DNA from 3 places in the Shewanella sp. FJAT-51649 genome. Region 3 is predicted to be linked to each of the others. Evidence: predicted binding sites of a transcription regulator. Region 3 holds the regulator's gene; each other region holds the start of a gene.
What was found. Region 3 encodes sigma-54, which starts transcription at its own class of promoters, with help from an activator protein. Its sites were predicted from a motif close to GTTGGCACGNNNNTNGNNT; they were not measured.

Region 1 (2,274 bases), 640 kb from region 3:
GTTTACGTAAGAAAATGCGCGTTGATGAATTCCAAGAGTTAGGTTTTGACATTACTTGGACCTTCGATGCATCTGTCTCTGAAGCCGATATTGATGCAACAGTCGATAAGTTTATCGATGAAGTCATTGAAGCCCGTAAGTTAGGTTTCCACGGCGGTGGTCATATCGAGTGGGAAGGTATTATTGCTACCCAAACTATCGGTAAGTGCACCGAGGAAGATGTTGCTGCAGTGAAGGCATTCTGGGCGGGTCAAAAAGTGACTCAACTCGAAGTTAGCGATCTGTACGATATCTGGTGGAGTTAATGCCAGAACAGGCGTTATTAGAGGAAGTGGTCGACAAAGTTCGACCCTTGCTCGGCCAAGGAAAGGTTGCTAATTACATCCCTGCGCTCGCCAATGTTGATGCTGGTAAATTGGGCATCGCCGTGACCACAATCGACGGTGAAACCATAGGCGCAGGCGATTACCTTGAGCCATTTTCAATTCAAAGTATTTCTAAAGTTTTCAGCTTAACCTTAGCGCTAACTTTATATGAAGAAACCGAAATTTGGAGCCGCGTCGGCAAAGAACCCTCAGGACATTCCTTCAATTCATTAGTCCAAGTTGAACTCGAGCGGGGCAAACCTCGCAATCCCTTTATTAATGCTGGCGCGTTAGTCATTGCGGACTTATTACAGAGCCGTTTAGGGGCGCCTAAGCATAGGATGTTGGAATTGGTCAGGGCGCTGAGTCAAAACGATAAAGTTTGTTTCGACAAGCAAGTGGCGGATTCTGAATATCAGCACAGTGCACGCAATGCGGCCATCGCTTATCTGATGAAATCCTTCGGTAATTTTCAAGGCGATGTCGATACAGTGCTGCGCACTTATTTTCATTATTGCGCCTTAAAAATGAATTGCGCCGACCTCTCTCGGGCGATGCTGTATTTAGCCAATCGTGGTAAAACCTTAGACGGCACCGAGCTTATTTCGCAGGTACAGACGCGGCAGTTAAATGCCCTGTTAGCAACCTCTGGCTTGTACGACGGCGCCGGTGAGTTTGCCTATCGTGTTGGTATGCCGGGTAAAAGCGGTGTCGGTGGCGGCATTATTGCAGTGATCCCCGGGGAACTCTCGGTCTGCGTTTGGTCTCCCGAATTAGACAATCAAGGTAACTCCCTCGCGGGGACGGCGATGCTGGAACATCTTAGCCAGCGTCTCGGACGTTCAATCTTCTGATTTAACTCTTCTATTAGCACTGTTAGGCTAACTATTAGTGAAATTCACTAATCTGCTATCGGTGCTAATTTTTATAAATCCATACTAATCATATTGTTACAAAGTTGGCATGTCTTCTGCTATTCGTCTTTTAGCATGTTAGCTTAGTCGAATCCCTCAGATTAAAGGATGAACAACAATGAAGATAAATACGCTATTAACTGGAGTGGCATTATCGGGCGTTATTTTAGGCGCTTCAGGCTTGCAATCAGCACAAGCGAAAACTGAGCCGCAAATTGATGAGCGCTGTGAGGTTTCCCTTAATTATGATGTGAGAGTCGAGCCTAAAAAATTAGTGATGAGCGAGAAGGGCGCCGAGAAGTATCGCATCGAGGTCGACAAGTTATACGTTGAAGGCAAGCAGGTAACCTTAACCGATAAACAGAAGAAACTCGTGAGCCAATATGCCGATGAGGTGTCGACTCAGGTTCCTGAAGTCATTGAATTAGTCAATGAAGCGGTTGCACTGGCCTCTCAAGCTGTGAGTATGGCATTAACACCACTGATGGGCGATGCCGCAGGCGCTAAGTTTGATGAGATGATGGCGGGCGTGCAGAAGCGTGTCGATACCGTAGCCTACAAGCAGGGCGATAGTTTTTACCTTGGCGCGACCGAAGAGTCGATGCAAAACACCTTTAACGATGAATTTGAACGGGAAATGGAGCAAATCGTACAAAACTCCATTGGCACTCTGATGATGAATATCGGTGGCCAAATTCTTGCCGGCGACGGTGAATCCTTCGAAGCCAAGATGGACGCATTCTCACAAAAAATGGATAGATTAGGCGACGATATTGAGCAGCAAATTGAGTCCCAGTCTAAGGGGATTGAAGCGAAAGCCGACCGTTTGTGTGACCGTTTTGAGAATCTGCTCGTGCTTGAAAAACAACTGCGTAAAGAAGTGCCAGAGTTAGCACCCTATGTTTTGACGCAAAACACTCACCATGAATTACGTGAATAGTGCTCGCAAGGGTAGTTAAGGCCTAAACGGGTTTGAACTAGGTAAAGTCGACCTA
Region 2 (2,274 bases), 730 kb from region 3:
CCGATGCTTGCAGCGCCTGACTCGAAGTCATCACACTGTTTAAATTAACGATTTCATCGTTGAGCTTCGAAATACCATCCACGGTCGAAAAGGATGCCATTTGCGCAATCATCTGATCGTTGTCGACGGGCTTAAACGGATCCTGCATTGACAGCTGCTGACTGAGTAACGAGAAAAAATCTTCCTGTGTCAGCTGCTGACTCTTGGCTTCCGGGACAATGGATTCGCTAGGCAAACGGATGCCATCTAAAAAAGGATTACCCGTTGATGTACTCGTTGTGCTCGTAGTATTAGTCGCCACCGTATTCGATTGACTCTTAGTTTGAGTCGTCTGAGCCGAGGTCTGGCTAAGTTGGTTAATGAGGCTCACAGCTTACCTCCTAAATAGCGCATATTATTTACCCATCCCAAGTGTTTGTTGCAGCATAGATTTTGCAGCTTCAGCGACTTGAACATTCATCTGATATGAGCGAGAGGCAGAAATCATATCCGCCATTTCTTCCATGACATTCACATTCGGCTTGTAGATAAAGCCATCCGCATCCGCCATCGGGTGATCCGGCGAATACTCTTTTAATAGGGGTTTATCACTCTCAACTATGCCTTTTACCGCCACACCTTGAGAGGCTTGTTGCTGACTTTGCGCCTTGGCCATTTCCGCTTCAAAAATCGGATGACGAGAGCGGTAAGTTTTATCTATGCTGCTGGAAACGGAGTCGGCGTTGGCAATGTTACTCGCGGTGGTGTTGAGGCGGACAGACTGAGCTGACATGCCAGAACCCGCCACATCAAAAATACTAAATAAACTCATGGTCAATCCCCTCTCAACGCTTTCTTCATGCCACTAAACTTACTGTCCAAAAATCCTAGAGACATTTGATATTCAAGCGCATTTTGCATAAATGCCGACTGTTCCTGTTGAATATCGACAGTATTGCCATCCCCAGTATCTGGCTGATTTGGCACACGGAACTTCAGGTATTGTCCCGTTAATTGTGCAAGGCCAAAATGCTGCTCATCGCCTGTCATCTCAAGGCTATTGCGCTGCTGTTGCTGGGTTTTAGCAACATTTAAGGCCGCAGAAAAATCGACGTCACGGGCTTTATAATGTGGCGTATCGGCGTTTGCGATATTGCTAGAAATCACTTCGGCACGCTCAGCACGGATCCCCAACGTAAATTGGTGTACCCCTAATGCCTTATCAAAACTAATCGCCATAAAATTGCCTCCATCGTGACTCTCACGGGAACAAAGCAATTCATGTGCCAAAAAGTAGTAATTAATCGAAATGTGTAGATATGAGGTTTTGCGAGGTAAAAAATTACCGACTAATGTCGGTAATTTTTATTTAATATCATTTAATTAGGTTTTCTTCTGGTAATAAATACCAGGGTTGCAACGCACCATGTCAAACTCATCTGTCAGGCCCGCAATGGATTCTGACGCGCCGAGAAAAAGTATGCCCTTAGGATTTAATGCGGCAGCAAATTGCCGCAAAATTTTTGCTTTTGCCTCAGGGGCAAAATAGATCAGCACATTTCGGCAGAAAATAATGTCGAACTTGCCTAGCAAAGTGTAACTCTCAAGCAGGTTATGGGCGCGAAAATTGACTAAACGCTTAACGTTGTCCTTTACCCGCATGTTGCCAGAGGGCAAAGCATCAAAAAACTGGCGCTTACGTTCTTCCGATAAGCCACGTGCCAATGCCAAACTGTCGTACTCAGCATTCTTGCAACGTTCCAACATCGAAGGCGAAAGATCGGTCGCTTGAATTGAAGCGCCTCCCGGCAAAGCTCCCGGCTTCTTCTGTTGATATTCTAAAATCGTCATTGCCAATGAGTAAGGCTCTTGACCAGACGAACAGGCAGCCGACCATATCTTTAATGGACGACCCAACTTACTGTACTCAGGTAGCAATACATTGCCTAGTAACTCAAACGGATAACGGTCACGGAACCAAAGCGTTTCATTGGTTGTCATCGCATCAATGACTTCCGCCCTTAACGCGCGCTCCGTTGGCTTCATCGAATGTTTCACCACATCGGATAACGAAGGTAGATTATATTTGCCCATCAAAGGCGCGAGACGGCTACGCACTAGGTACTGTTTGTTTTCCCCCAGTACAATACCGCTGTGTTGTTCTAAGAACAACCTAAATTGATTATATTCGGCTTCTGCGAGTGATTTGTCAGGCACATTCACGTCCTAGATCCTATAGCAAGCACCCAAATAAGTGCCAACAATCATGTAATAAGGGCTAGATTATAGCGTAAA
Region 3 (2,274 bases):
AAGAGCCGAGGCCTTGGGGTACTGATCACAGACCACAATGTGCGCGAAACATTGGACGTCTGTGAACATGCCTACATTGTCAGTCACGGAAACCTGATTGCCGAAGGAACTCCCGCAGAGATCTTAGACAATCAGCAAGTTAGGGCTGTGTACTTAGGTGAACAATTCAGGCTATAGTTACTTAAACAGAGCCAATTAGCCTTGAATTTTGGCTTATCAGCGCCATCAATATGATAACAAGCGGCCTAAATTCAAAATAATAACGTAGGGATCAGCGGTAACATGAAAGCGTCACTCCAGCTCAAACTGGGTCAACAGTTAACCATGACGCCACAACTTCAACAGGCCATTCGTCTGTTGCAATTGTCGTCATTGGAACTGCAGCAAGAGATCCAGCAAGCCTTAGACTCTAATCCTCTTCTCGAGCTGGAAGAGGAGCAATTCGATGCGCCTACCGAACGTAAGCAAGATATCGCCGATACCGACTTTAGCGAAACGACGGCCCAGCCACAGGAACAAGACAATTCCACCGTGGACATTGCCGAGTCGCTGACCAAAGAATCCCTACCCGAAGAACTGCCCATGGACACCACTTGGGATGAAGTCTTTACCGCATCGCCAAACTCAGGTTCAGGCGCGAGCCGTGAAGATGACATGCCCTTCCAAGGGGAAACTAGTGAAGGCCTGTACGAACATTTAGAATGGCAAAAAAACCTCACGCCCTTCTCTGAAACCGATTTAGCCATCGCCACCGCGATTATTGATGCCATCGACGATCAGGGTTATCTCACTCAAAGTACTGAAGATATCCTCGAAGCTATGGGCAATCCAGAGATAGAACTGGATGAAGTCGAAGCCGTACTCAAGCGCATTCAACACTTCGATCCCGTCGGTGTCGCAGCAAGGGATTTAAGCGAATGTCTGCTTATCCAACTCTCCCACTTTGCGCCGGATACCCCACACCTCGAAAACGCCCGCATGCTGATCAAAGATCATTTAGATCTGATCGCTGCCCGCGACTTTAGGTTGTTGATGCGTAAAACCAAGCTTAAGGAAGATGACCTGCGCGAGAGCATTGCCCTCATCCAAACCTTAAACCCTCGCCCCGGCTTACTCATCACCCCTGTTGATGAAGAATATGTCATCCCCGATGTGTCGGTGTCGAAGAAAAATGGTCGCTGGGTGGTCGAGTTAAACCCAGACTGTATGCCAAAAATCAATGTTAATCAGCAATATGCAGCCATGGCGCGCAGCACTAAAAGCCAAGCCGATAGCCAATTTATCCGCGGGCATCTGCAAGAAGCCAAGTGGTTTATTAAAAGCCTTGAAAGCCGTAACGAAACACTGCTCAAGGTGGCAAACTGCATAGTGCAATATCAACAGGGTTTCTTCGAATACGGTGAAGAAGCCATGAAACCTATGGTCCTAAACGATATCGCCGAGGCGGTAGAGATGCATGAGTCCACCATTTCACGGGTAACCACACAAAAATACATGCATACCCCAAAGGGACTTTTTGAACTAAAATATTTCTTCTCAAGCCACGTCGGGACTGATGATGGCGGTGAGTGCTCATCCACGGCAATCAGAGCCTTCATTAAGAAACTGGTTGCAGCGGAAAACCAGAAAAAACCATTAAGCGATAGCAAGATGGCGCAACTTCTGGCAGAACAGGGAATTAACGTTGCGCGCAGAACCATTGCGAAGTACCGAGAGGCGATGCTTATTCCCCCTTCCAATCAGCGTAAAAGTTTATAGCCTAAAGTGGAAATCGGAGGACGTTTATATGCAAATAAACCTGAGTGGACACCATATCGAGATTACTGAATCGTTACGGGCTTATGTTGAGGAAAAGTTTTCAAAACTTGAACGTCATTTCGAACAGATCAATAATGTGCACGTTGTGCTCAATGTTGAGAAAATGCAACAAATTGCCGAAGCGAGAATCAACCTCACCGGTGGTGAAGTCTTCGCGACTTCAGAGCATGCAGATATGTATGCTGCCATAGACGTCCTGATCGACAAGCTTGATCGTCAGGTTATTAAACACAAAGAGAAGTTAACAAAACACTAGCAATGGAACTTCGTACCATACTGCGGCCGGAATGCACGACCTGCGCCACTCCGGGCAGTAAGAAAAAGGTACTGGAACTTATCAGCGACTTAGCCGCTGCCCAGTACCCCACCCTCTCATCTCAAGAGATCTTCGAAAGCCTAGTGGCGCGCGAAAAGATGGGGAGCACAGGTATAGGTAACGGCATCGCCATTCCACAT

Region 1: the regulator sigma-54 is predicted to act here: its motif matches at 1,323-1,341, upstream of K0H59_RS06405 (YggN family protein).
Region 2: the regulator sigma-54 is predicted to act here: its motif matches at 1,252-1,270, upstream of flgB (flagellar basal body rod protein FlgB).

What each region holds. Positions count from the first base shown of each region.
Region 1 covers NZ_CP080411.1:1,411,515-1,413,788, forward strand. The annotation lists gene K0H59_RS06395 (YggL family protein) at 1-305, shown strand, start outside; gene glsB (glutaminase B) at 305-1,219, shown strand; gene K0H59_RS06405 (YggN family protein) at 1,398-2,219, shown strand.
Region 2 covers NZ_CP080411.1:1,502,926-1,505,199, reverse strand. The annotation lists gene flgD (flagellar hook assembly protein FlgD) at 1-370, opposite strand, end outside; gene flgC (flagellar basal body rod protein FlgC) at 395-811, opposite strand; gene flgB (flagellar basal body rod protein FlgB) at 814-1,218, opposite strand; gene K0H59_RS06825 (protein-glutamate O-methyltransferase CheR) at 1,363-2,202, opposite strand.
Region 3 covers NZ_CP080411.1:773,500-775,773, reverse strand. The annotation lists gene lptB (LPS export ABC transporter ATP-binding protein) at 1-177, shown strand, start outside; gene K0H59_RS03395 (RNA polymerase factor sigma-54) at 283-1,758, shown strand; gene hpf (ribosome hibernation promoting factor) at 1,787-2,074, shown strand; gene ptsN (PTS IIA-like nitrogen regulatory protein PtsN) at 2,077-2,274, shown strand, end outside.